DNA from 2 places in the Leptospira kirschneri serovar Cynopteri str. 3522 CT genome. Region 2 is predicted to be linked to the other one. Evidence: riboswitches for the same ligand, from Rfam matches in the RefSeq annotation. Region 2 holds a riboswitch; the other holds the start of a gene.
The links. Region 2 has a riboswitch for cobalamin ahead of LEP1GSC049_RS217160 (CbiX/SirB N-terminal domain-containing protein). Riboswitches for the same ligand answer to the same signal wherever they lie in the genome.

Region 1 (4,430 bases), on a different contig from region 2:
AGAATTAATCGTTCCCAAACATGCCCATTTGGATTTAAGTCAGTTTCCTGAAGGTTGTAATGTAAGAGTAGTTAATTAACGTGAGTTTTACGTAATAAAATTAGGGCGAATCCGGCTTGCCACAGGCAGCCGGACCAGGCTCTTTAGCTTCGGTCAAGTTATTGTGAAACTACAGAATCAGATTCAATTTTCATAAAATACCAATAACTTGATCCTAAAACGCGACCCTTAGGAGAAGAGAGCCGTTTTACTAAGTTCTATAAAAATAGTGTAAATGTCTTCTTATGGTTCGGCATTCAGAACTTGGAACAAAAAGCGCGATCGCTTAAAGTATTGCAAAATTACTTCCTTCATTGAAAAAAATATTTCGCTGAAACAACGCGTATCCTCTTTTGTTCATTGCAATAAAATTTTGATTTGGAAAATCCGTCGCATGAACTTTTTTACAACACAGATTCGTTTTAAAAAAATCGGAATGGTTCTTTTGATTTCTATCTTTTTTTTCTTCAACGAGGTCGAAGCGCAAGAGCAAATTGTGGAAGTAAAAGCTTACACAAATTTAATAGAGGCTTCCAAAATTCTTCGGATGTTCGTATTCTGCATTTGAACGGTCAAGGATTTAAAAATCTTCCGAGACAAATCGGAAATCTACAAAATTTAACAGAGTTGAATTTAGGGAGCAATTCACTTACGACAGTTCCTAAAGAAATCGGAGAACTACGGAATTTAAAAGAGTTGGATTTGAGTTCCAATTCTCTTTCGGTCAAAGAGAAAAAGAGAATTCGAAAGTTACTTCCAAAATGTTCTATCATCTATTTCTGAATAACGACTTATTATACGAACTTTCAAAAACATTTGGAAATTACGAATTCGCCCTCGGGATGTTTACGTTAATGTAATAAACGATGATCTTTGAATGTTACAAGTTGCTGTTAAACGCGCTGTTTTTAATTCTGTTTCAAAAGTAGAATTCAAAAATGGATTTTTATCATCCTTTGAAGTATCAAAACCTGGATTCAACAAAAGCATTTTTTTATCTACAAACATGTCCGATTCATTATAGTTTTCTCGCCGAATCTTTCCTCTTTTCTCAACAGATTTCTCTTGCTTGCGAAGTCCTATTTAGAAATCTTGGAACGGAAAACTTGTTTTATCCTCTAAAGAGGAAGGGAATCCGGTTCAAATCCGGAGCTGAACCCGCAGCTGTAATCGTCGAACAAGATTTCGCAAAAAAAGCCACTGCGTAAAATGCGGGAAGGCAGCGAAATTGACGAAAGCCAGAAGACCTAACGAGTTAAAATACAAACTGATGGGACTTTCGGGAGTTAAGGTCGGGTTTGAAAAATAGGCCTACGTTTACTATATTCCCAATGGGGAATTACCGATTTTTCGATCCCTTACCCCAAATAAAAATGGGATCAAATCGATACATTCAAATTTTAAAATATTCTGTAATTCTATTTTTCCCCGTATTGGGTAAAACTTTAAACTCACAGGATCATACTTCAAACGTGGTTTCCTCTCCAAAGACGGAAACCGTTCAAGTGATTGGAAAGGTTTCAAATTCCGGTCCCCAAAATTTCCGTTCCAATCCGAGCGGGTTTCAGACTGCAATTCAATTGGACGAAACCTCTGCGCGTTATACGTCATTGCCGGAGGTATTGGAAAGAGAGGCCGGTCTTAGGGTCCGGTCTTTCGGCGGATTGGGATCCTATTCTACACTTTCTATTCGTGGTACAAATCCGAATCAGTCTAGAATCTATTTGGACGGGATTCCGCTGAACAATTCACAAGGAGGAGAAGTAAATCTCGCGGATCTTCCTTTTGATAGTTTAGAAAGTGTGGAAGTATATAGATCCGGAAACCCGATCGGTTTTTCGGGATCTGCGATCGGGGGTTCTGTCAATCTGGTAACCAAAAAGGATTCCCAAAAGCCAAAAACCAGAATCAATTTAGGGGGAGGATCATTTAACACTGGAAAGGCGAGTGTTTCTCATACTGGTAACTACAAAGGAATAGGAACCAGCTTTTTAGTGTTAGGTGAAAAGTCCGATCAGAATTTTTCCTATAAAAACGATCACGGAACAGTCGTTTTAAACACGTTAGACGATACTATTGATAGAAGAAAAAATGCGGCCTTTGAAAGAGCGGCTCTTTTTGGATCTCTAAAATACCAGATCGGAAAAACGGAACTGAAGTTCTTAAATGATTTCAACCATAGAATTCACGGACTTCCCGGGCCTGGATCCAATCAGACAGATAGGGTTCATCGAAAATACGACAGAAATACGAGTTCTTTTGCTACAGACACTAAAGGGCTGTTTGTAGATTCCTTTCGGTTGGAAACCAGAAGTTTTTATACGGCGGCTAAAGATGATCTTTACGATCCTCTTTCTGAATTTTCTAAAGGAACTCCGAATTCCAGAGCGGAAATCAGGCAAGCCGGTTTTCAAATTATACCTACCTTATACTTAACCGACTATCATCAGATCTTGAGGGGATTTATGTCTTTGGAAAAAGAATCCTTCGATCGGGAGAGGTTGACTTCTTCTAATGTAGTAGGAAGGGTGGAACCTAAAAAAGAAAGAACTTATTCCTCCTTTCGTCTGGAAGACGAAATCCGTTTTTGGAATTCGAAAATACTTTTGATACCTTCTGTGACTTGGGATCACTATAAGGATCGTTTTCCTTCCGAGGAACCCTGGTATCGAAGACAGGATCCGCTTGCGAGTGATCTAAAAAAAACTACATTCACAAATCCTAAATTAGGTTTTGTTTGGAAGGTATTCGAAAAAGAAAGTTGGGATGTTCAGTTTCAAGCAAACGCGTCCAGACAATATAGGATTCCTTCTTTTTTAGAAATGTTTGGGGAGCAAGGAAGTATCGTCGCAAATCCCAACTTAAAACCGGAACAAAGCGAAAACGGAGACGCAGGTTTTATATATAAAACGAATCATTCATTCTTAAAAACAAAAACGAGTGTTTCTTGTTTTAAAAAAGACATGAGGGATATGATCTTGTTTTTGCCAAATTCCCAGTTTACGCTCAGGCCGGAAAATGTAGATTCCGCTAAAATTAGAGGATTAGAATTTTCTCATAGAGGAGATTGGAAATACGGAATTAAATTTTTATTCAACTATACGTATCAAGAAGCTATCAATACTTCTTCTTCTCCGTATTTACATGGAAAAACACTTCCTTTGAGACCCAGACACGAATTTTCTAGCACGTTTTCCTGGAAAGGAAAGAAACTGGAAACCGGAATAGAATTATTGTATATCGGAGCCGTGTTCAGGGATAGGACCAACGAATATATCAATTATATTCCGGAAAGACAGATCTGGAATTATTTTTTCACTTGGGTACTTGACTCTGAATCGAAAGATTCTGATTTAAACGGAAATTCGAAAGAGATAACGAGAGAGGTTCTTTTAACCTTTGAAGTCAAAAATTTTACAGATAAAAGAATATCCGATCTGATTGGCTATCCTTTACCTGGAAGAAGCTGGTACACAACTTTGAGTATGAGATTTTAAGATGAGGACAAAATTTAAGGTTTTTATTTTATTCTTTTTTTTGAATGTATTTTGTAGAGACATTGAAAGGCCTTCTTTTTTAAGTCTGCTTCTGATTCAAAATTTACCTGGAAACATAGGAGTGGTTACCACGGATTTCGGAGGAGGAGGTCGGTTTAAAGTAATCAATCCAACTCTTTTTTACACTTATCCCGGATTGACTCCGATCCATTCGGATGCGGTCGCCCGATTTGGAAACGGAAAAGTATATGTATTAAATCGATTGAATCGGGATAGTATTCAGGTATTGGACCCGAATTATGGATTTATCACCACTTCGGAACTTTCGCTCGGTTCTAAAGTCAATCCTGTGGATATGGAATTTGCAAGTGCATCCAAAGCTTACGTGAGTCTTTATGGGGCCAATCAATTGATGATCGTAGATCCGACCTATATGACGATCACTGGTTTTATTGATTTAGGAAGTTATGCGGAATCTTTTTCTCTTGGAGCTTCTCCGGACGGAATTCCGGAAATGAGCGGATTAAAAATAGTGGGGGATTCTCTCTTTGTATGTTTACAAAGATTAGATCGAAACGATCCTTCCGGATACTTTCCACCGAACACGAATTCTATTTTGTTGGAACTCAATATATCTACGGATCAAGTGGTCGGAACTTATACTTTCCCAAGTTCTAATCCGGTCGGAAAACCGCAACTCGTGGAACTTTTCGGAGAATCTCATCTTATCATTGCGACTCCCGCTAGAATGGGATTTCAAAGTCAGATCGATGGAGGAGTGAGCGCGTTTCGATTATCGACTCGAACTTTTGTTTCTAGATTTTTATATTCAGAGACGATTGCAGGAGGAGATATATTATCCGTTCAGATCAAATCCGACACGATGGGTTACGT
Region 2 (4,430 bases):
TTAATTCTTTTGCGGCCATAGTCTAACGACTTGTTATCTCCGATTTTTTTGTAGAATTAAAAAACGTTTCCGTACCTATGAATTTTTCGTCCAATCCACTTTTTAAAAGAAAGTCTTGGGCAACTCGAATTAATTTTCCGTCTCCTGCTAAAAAGGCGCTTTGGGGAAAATCGAAGGCAACTAACTCTTCTTTAAGAGAACGAATACATTCTTCGGGTCTATTTGGATGATTGATTTTAGAAACGGAAATCACATTCAAAAAATGGAATCCTTCTGGAAGTCGTTTTAAAATTTCTTGGACGGAGATGGATTTCTCCTTAAGAAAAAGATACCATAACACATAAGTGTCTTTAAGTTTATCTCTCCATCGCAAAGAATGGAGAATGGAATGAATAGTCGTGATTCCAATATCGGTAGCAATTAAAAGAATTTTCCCTTTTTTAGGCCAATTCGGATTTTCTACAAATTTCCCCCAAGGACCAGAAAATTCTAACTCGCTACCAATTGCAAGATTCGGAATATGATTAGATATAAGACCACCGGTTACCGGTTGGATACAAATTTGAAATTCTTCTTGTTGTGTGTCAGAAGAAAAAATGGAGTAAGCCCGTTTGATTTCTTTTCCGTCTTTTGTTTTAAGACCGGAGTTGAAAATTACATACTGACCTCCTAAAAAGTTAAGAGGTCCGTTTTTAGAAACGAGAGTGATTATCGCAGAGCCGTTCTTTTTACAAATATTTTTGATTTCGGCTCTTTTAGAAGATTTTGCCATGTCGATTATGTTGGAAAAATTTCGTGGACGAAATCGTGTATTTCTTCCAAATCCCGAAAGAAATTTTGAAAAATAAAAACAGAATTTTTTAATTCGAATTCTATCTTTTTTGTTAAGATTAAAAGAGAACGATAATACGCCATTTTGGGATCGTCTTTTTTCATTTTTGAAATTCTTTCCTCTAAATCAGTTAAAGATATTTCGTAAAACTTAATAAGCGATTCAAAATCTTTTGCCTCCGCCAAAGAACGAATCGGTCCAGTAGATTCTAACGCAACTCCGATTTCAGACTGTTCATGTCGAATTGTGACTTCATCTTTAATTCCAATTAAATTCATCATACCCAACCGCAACGCGGCAATTTCGTGACATGCCAATGTTATACTCCTCAATTACTACATAATATTATCTACAAGTCTTGTGACCAATCTGTCATTTAACAAGTGTTCGGCGACTAATTCTTCTGCGTCGTTTTCGCTTACTCTTTGATACCAAATTCCGTCTGGATAAATTACCACGGTCGGGCCTTCGCCACATCTGCCCAAACAAGAACTTTTAGAAACTCTAAACTCAGATTGTCTTTCGTGTTTTCTGATAAAGGAACGGATTTTATGGATTAAAGAAATACTACCTTGATTTACACAATCCACGCTATCGCAGACAAAGATATGTTTTTTAAAATTTCGATGAGGAAACTCATGAGGAGCCGCCTGAGTATGAGTTTCCAAATGTCTCATACTCCAAAGAAGAGAGTTCAAACCGCCCACTTTATTTTTGAGTCCAGGAATAGAAACTCTATACTCACAGTTATCACAAGGTAGGGTCGCTGTACCAGAAAGCGCCTGTGAGATTTTTTCGTCAAGTATCGGATACAAAATCGGATCTGGACCAAAATGAGAAACCGTTTCGATTTTGATCCAAGGATATTTTTCCGAATATTCTTTGGCTATATGAGAAATCTTTTGTATTAGTTTTCCATAAAATAGAAAGTAAGGAATAATCAGAATGTGTTCCGGCCTCAATTTTATACAAATTTCTAAACTTTCTTGTAAGAGAGGTTTTGTAATTCCGATAAAACAAGGTTTTACAAAAAGAAAAGAAGAAGACTCCTCGAAAAAACGAACCGCTTTGTAAAAGTCTCCGTTGGAATCGGCGTCAGAGGCGCCCCTTCCTACCACGATCACGGCGGTTTTTGATTGGATTCTAAACGACTCGTTTTGTTTAGATCGTATATGCAATAAATTTATAATGTTTGAATGTATTCCCAAAGGCATTGCGGAAATGAATCTATGATTAACAAATTCTCGTTTTAGATCGGACAAAACCAAAGAAATATCGTTTTTGACGTGATTAGAAGCAAATAAAAATAAAGGAAATATCAATATTTTATTATGTGTCTTTGAAAATTCTCTAAGTACGGTTTTGACGTCAGATTTTGAGAGTTCTACATATGCGGTCCTGATTTCATATTTCGGGTGAAGATTTTGGTATCCTTCTACGAACTTCTTAAATTCTCCATCGTAAGTAGATTCTCTACTTCCGTGTCCTATGATAAGAATTCCAGGAACATTCATATTTTATTTAAGCCTTTTTCTGTTCCTTTCGAAAGAGGTAAAAAAGAAAATTTGATTCTATTTTTATGAAACTTTTTTTTACAAAGAAGGAGTAAAATAGAATTTCGACAAAATCACTTATTTGCGTATAAACAATATACATAAAATCTCTTTCTTTAAAGGAACAAGAGCGACTAACGTTTTGATTGCCTAAATAAAACCAAAACGTTCTTTTATTGTAAAAATTTGCTTAAGTTACGGTCGCCTTATTTCCGAGGTCGAAACGTACTTCAGGAATTTCATAAGCCGTATTCTGACTTGAAATCTTTCTACTCGACACGCCTTCCCAGGTAGTTGTCCCAGTGGCTTAGTATGTCTTTCGTCCTTCTTACAGCGGCGGATACCGTGACGGATTTTAACCGTCTTCCTATCTATGTGTAATGTAGATAAACCTATGAAAAAACTGTGATTCCAGCAAGACTGGAAACGATTTTTTTGGGAAGTATATTTTTTAATCCGATATGAAAAAACTGTATTTTCAAATTAGGAAATCAATTTTATGAAAAAATATTTTTGAAATAAGCTAAAATACTTAAGTAATAAATCTGAAATAATATAATAATTTTATAAAATTATAATTTATTTTATAATACTTGAGTATTACTCATAACTATATAATAAAGTACCTAATATTTTACATAAAATCAGCGTTTTGTGATAGAATTAACGGTATTCAATAGAGTTGTTGAAAAATTCCATAGTGGCGATTAACAAAACTGCTTCAATTGCCGATTTGCATAAAATAGAAACAGATGGAGAATTAATTTTTCAACAACTCTAATTTTATAGAGATCAGTAACATTCTGCTGAAAATGTGGACTCAATATAAAAATCAGAAAAGGCAAAAGTTTAACTTAAAATTATGTAATAAAGTATATCACCAGTGTTTGACAGATCGTGTTCTAAATTGTAACTAAAAACGAAATATTATATTAAGCTTCTTTCATGCAATTTATTGACTGAAGCTTGAAAGCGCGGTCCGATAACGCCCGGTCTTTATAAAAAATTTACATGATTGAAGTATAAATTATTAGGTTGGATACTTTTATCATGTAGTTTTGAGTAGAAACCGTAGTTTTGGAACTTTGTATCAATTTACATCCTGATAATAATTTGTGGGAACTACCACTGAATCTAACGATGAAAATACGATTTACAAATCCATAAACTTCCCAAAGAGACTTAACTTGTAGGAACTATCACAAATCACAATTTTACAGGTAAATTTGGGGAATGTAGGAACTCATACTTTTACAAACGTTCTGATCTTACAAAACAGATCGTTTCAAGTTTTCATTGAAAGATGAATCACTCAAAAGTTCATAAAATCTTATACTTTACGCGGTTGGTAAAAGATAGAATTTTAAAGTAAACTGAAATTGTATGAGTTCCCACATCGGGAATATTTTACGGTTTGATCAAGTCACTGAAATACTTAAAATTAAGATAAAAATTACATAAAAAGGTTTAGAAATTCAAAATAGAATCAATTCGTAGAAACAAACAGGTTGGTAAAAACTCTAACTACGAGTTTGCGAAAAACGATATAATCTTACACAAATCTTTAAAAAGGAGGATATAAACAAAATCAAATTTACTTTTTAGAGTTGAAACCTCACTTTATCCAATCTAAGATAGAATCGTTCGAAGTTTTGGAATTCAATTGTAGGATTCTTGAAAAGAGCTCTAAGAATCCTGCTTGACCCTCAAAAAAAGAAACGTATATATTTTGCATGTTTTTTTTGGCCCAAGCACGTCCAGTTCTTATCTGGCCGGAATTTTCTTGGATTCCGGTCATCAACGGAACTATCTTTGTAGCTCTAGTTTTACTTACAGGATATTATCTAGAAAAACGATTTCGTAATTCCATTGCACGCCGCGCTACGCTAAGAGCGAAAATTCTAAAAAAATTGCCACTTACTTACATGCACGGAAGGGACGTAATTCAAATCCATTCCTTTTTAGATAACGCTGGAGTTTCCGTTCTTCAAAAAATTGCTGATTCTTCTTCCTGGTTTCAGGAAGTATTTCTTCCAGAACTTGCA

Region 1: it holds a riboswitch for cobalamin, as region 2 does, so the genes downstream of both, LEP1GSC049_RS223725 (TonB-dependent receptor plug domain-containing protein) here and LEP1GSC049_RS217160 (CbiX/SirB N-terminal domain-containing protein) in region 2, are expected to answer to the same signal.

Annotation. Positions count from the first base shown of each region.
Region 1 is NZ_AHMN02000004.1:30,519-34,948, forward strand. Features, by position in the region: gene LEP1GSC049_RS223735 (leucine-rich repeat domain-containing protein) at 1-79, shown strand, start outside; partial or broken gene LEP1GSC049_RS2000000225365 (leucine-rich repeat domain-containing protein) at 275-822, shown strand; cobalamin riboswitch at 1,130-1,308, shown strand; gene LEP1GSC049_RS223725 (TonB-dependent receptor plug domain-containing protein) at 1,413-3,536, shown strand; gene LEP1GSC049_RS223720 (YncE family protein) at 3,538-4,430, shown strand, end outside.
Region 2 is NZ_AHMN02000007.1:19,170-23,599, reverse strand. Features, by position in the region: gene LEP1GSC049_RS217145 (cobalt-precorrin-5B (C(1))-methyltransferase) at 1-19, opposite strand, end outside; gene LEP1GSC049_RS217150 (FAD-dependent oxidoreductase) at 23-772, opposite strand; gene LEP1GSC049_RS217155 (DUF3209 family protein) at 778-1,149, opposite strand; gene LEP1GSC049_RS217160 (CbiX/SirB N-terminal domain-containing protein) at 1,168-2,346, opposite strand; cobalamin riboswitch at 2,613-2,796, opposite strand; gene LEP1GSC049_RS217165 (hypothetical protein) at 4,119-4,430, shown strand, end outside.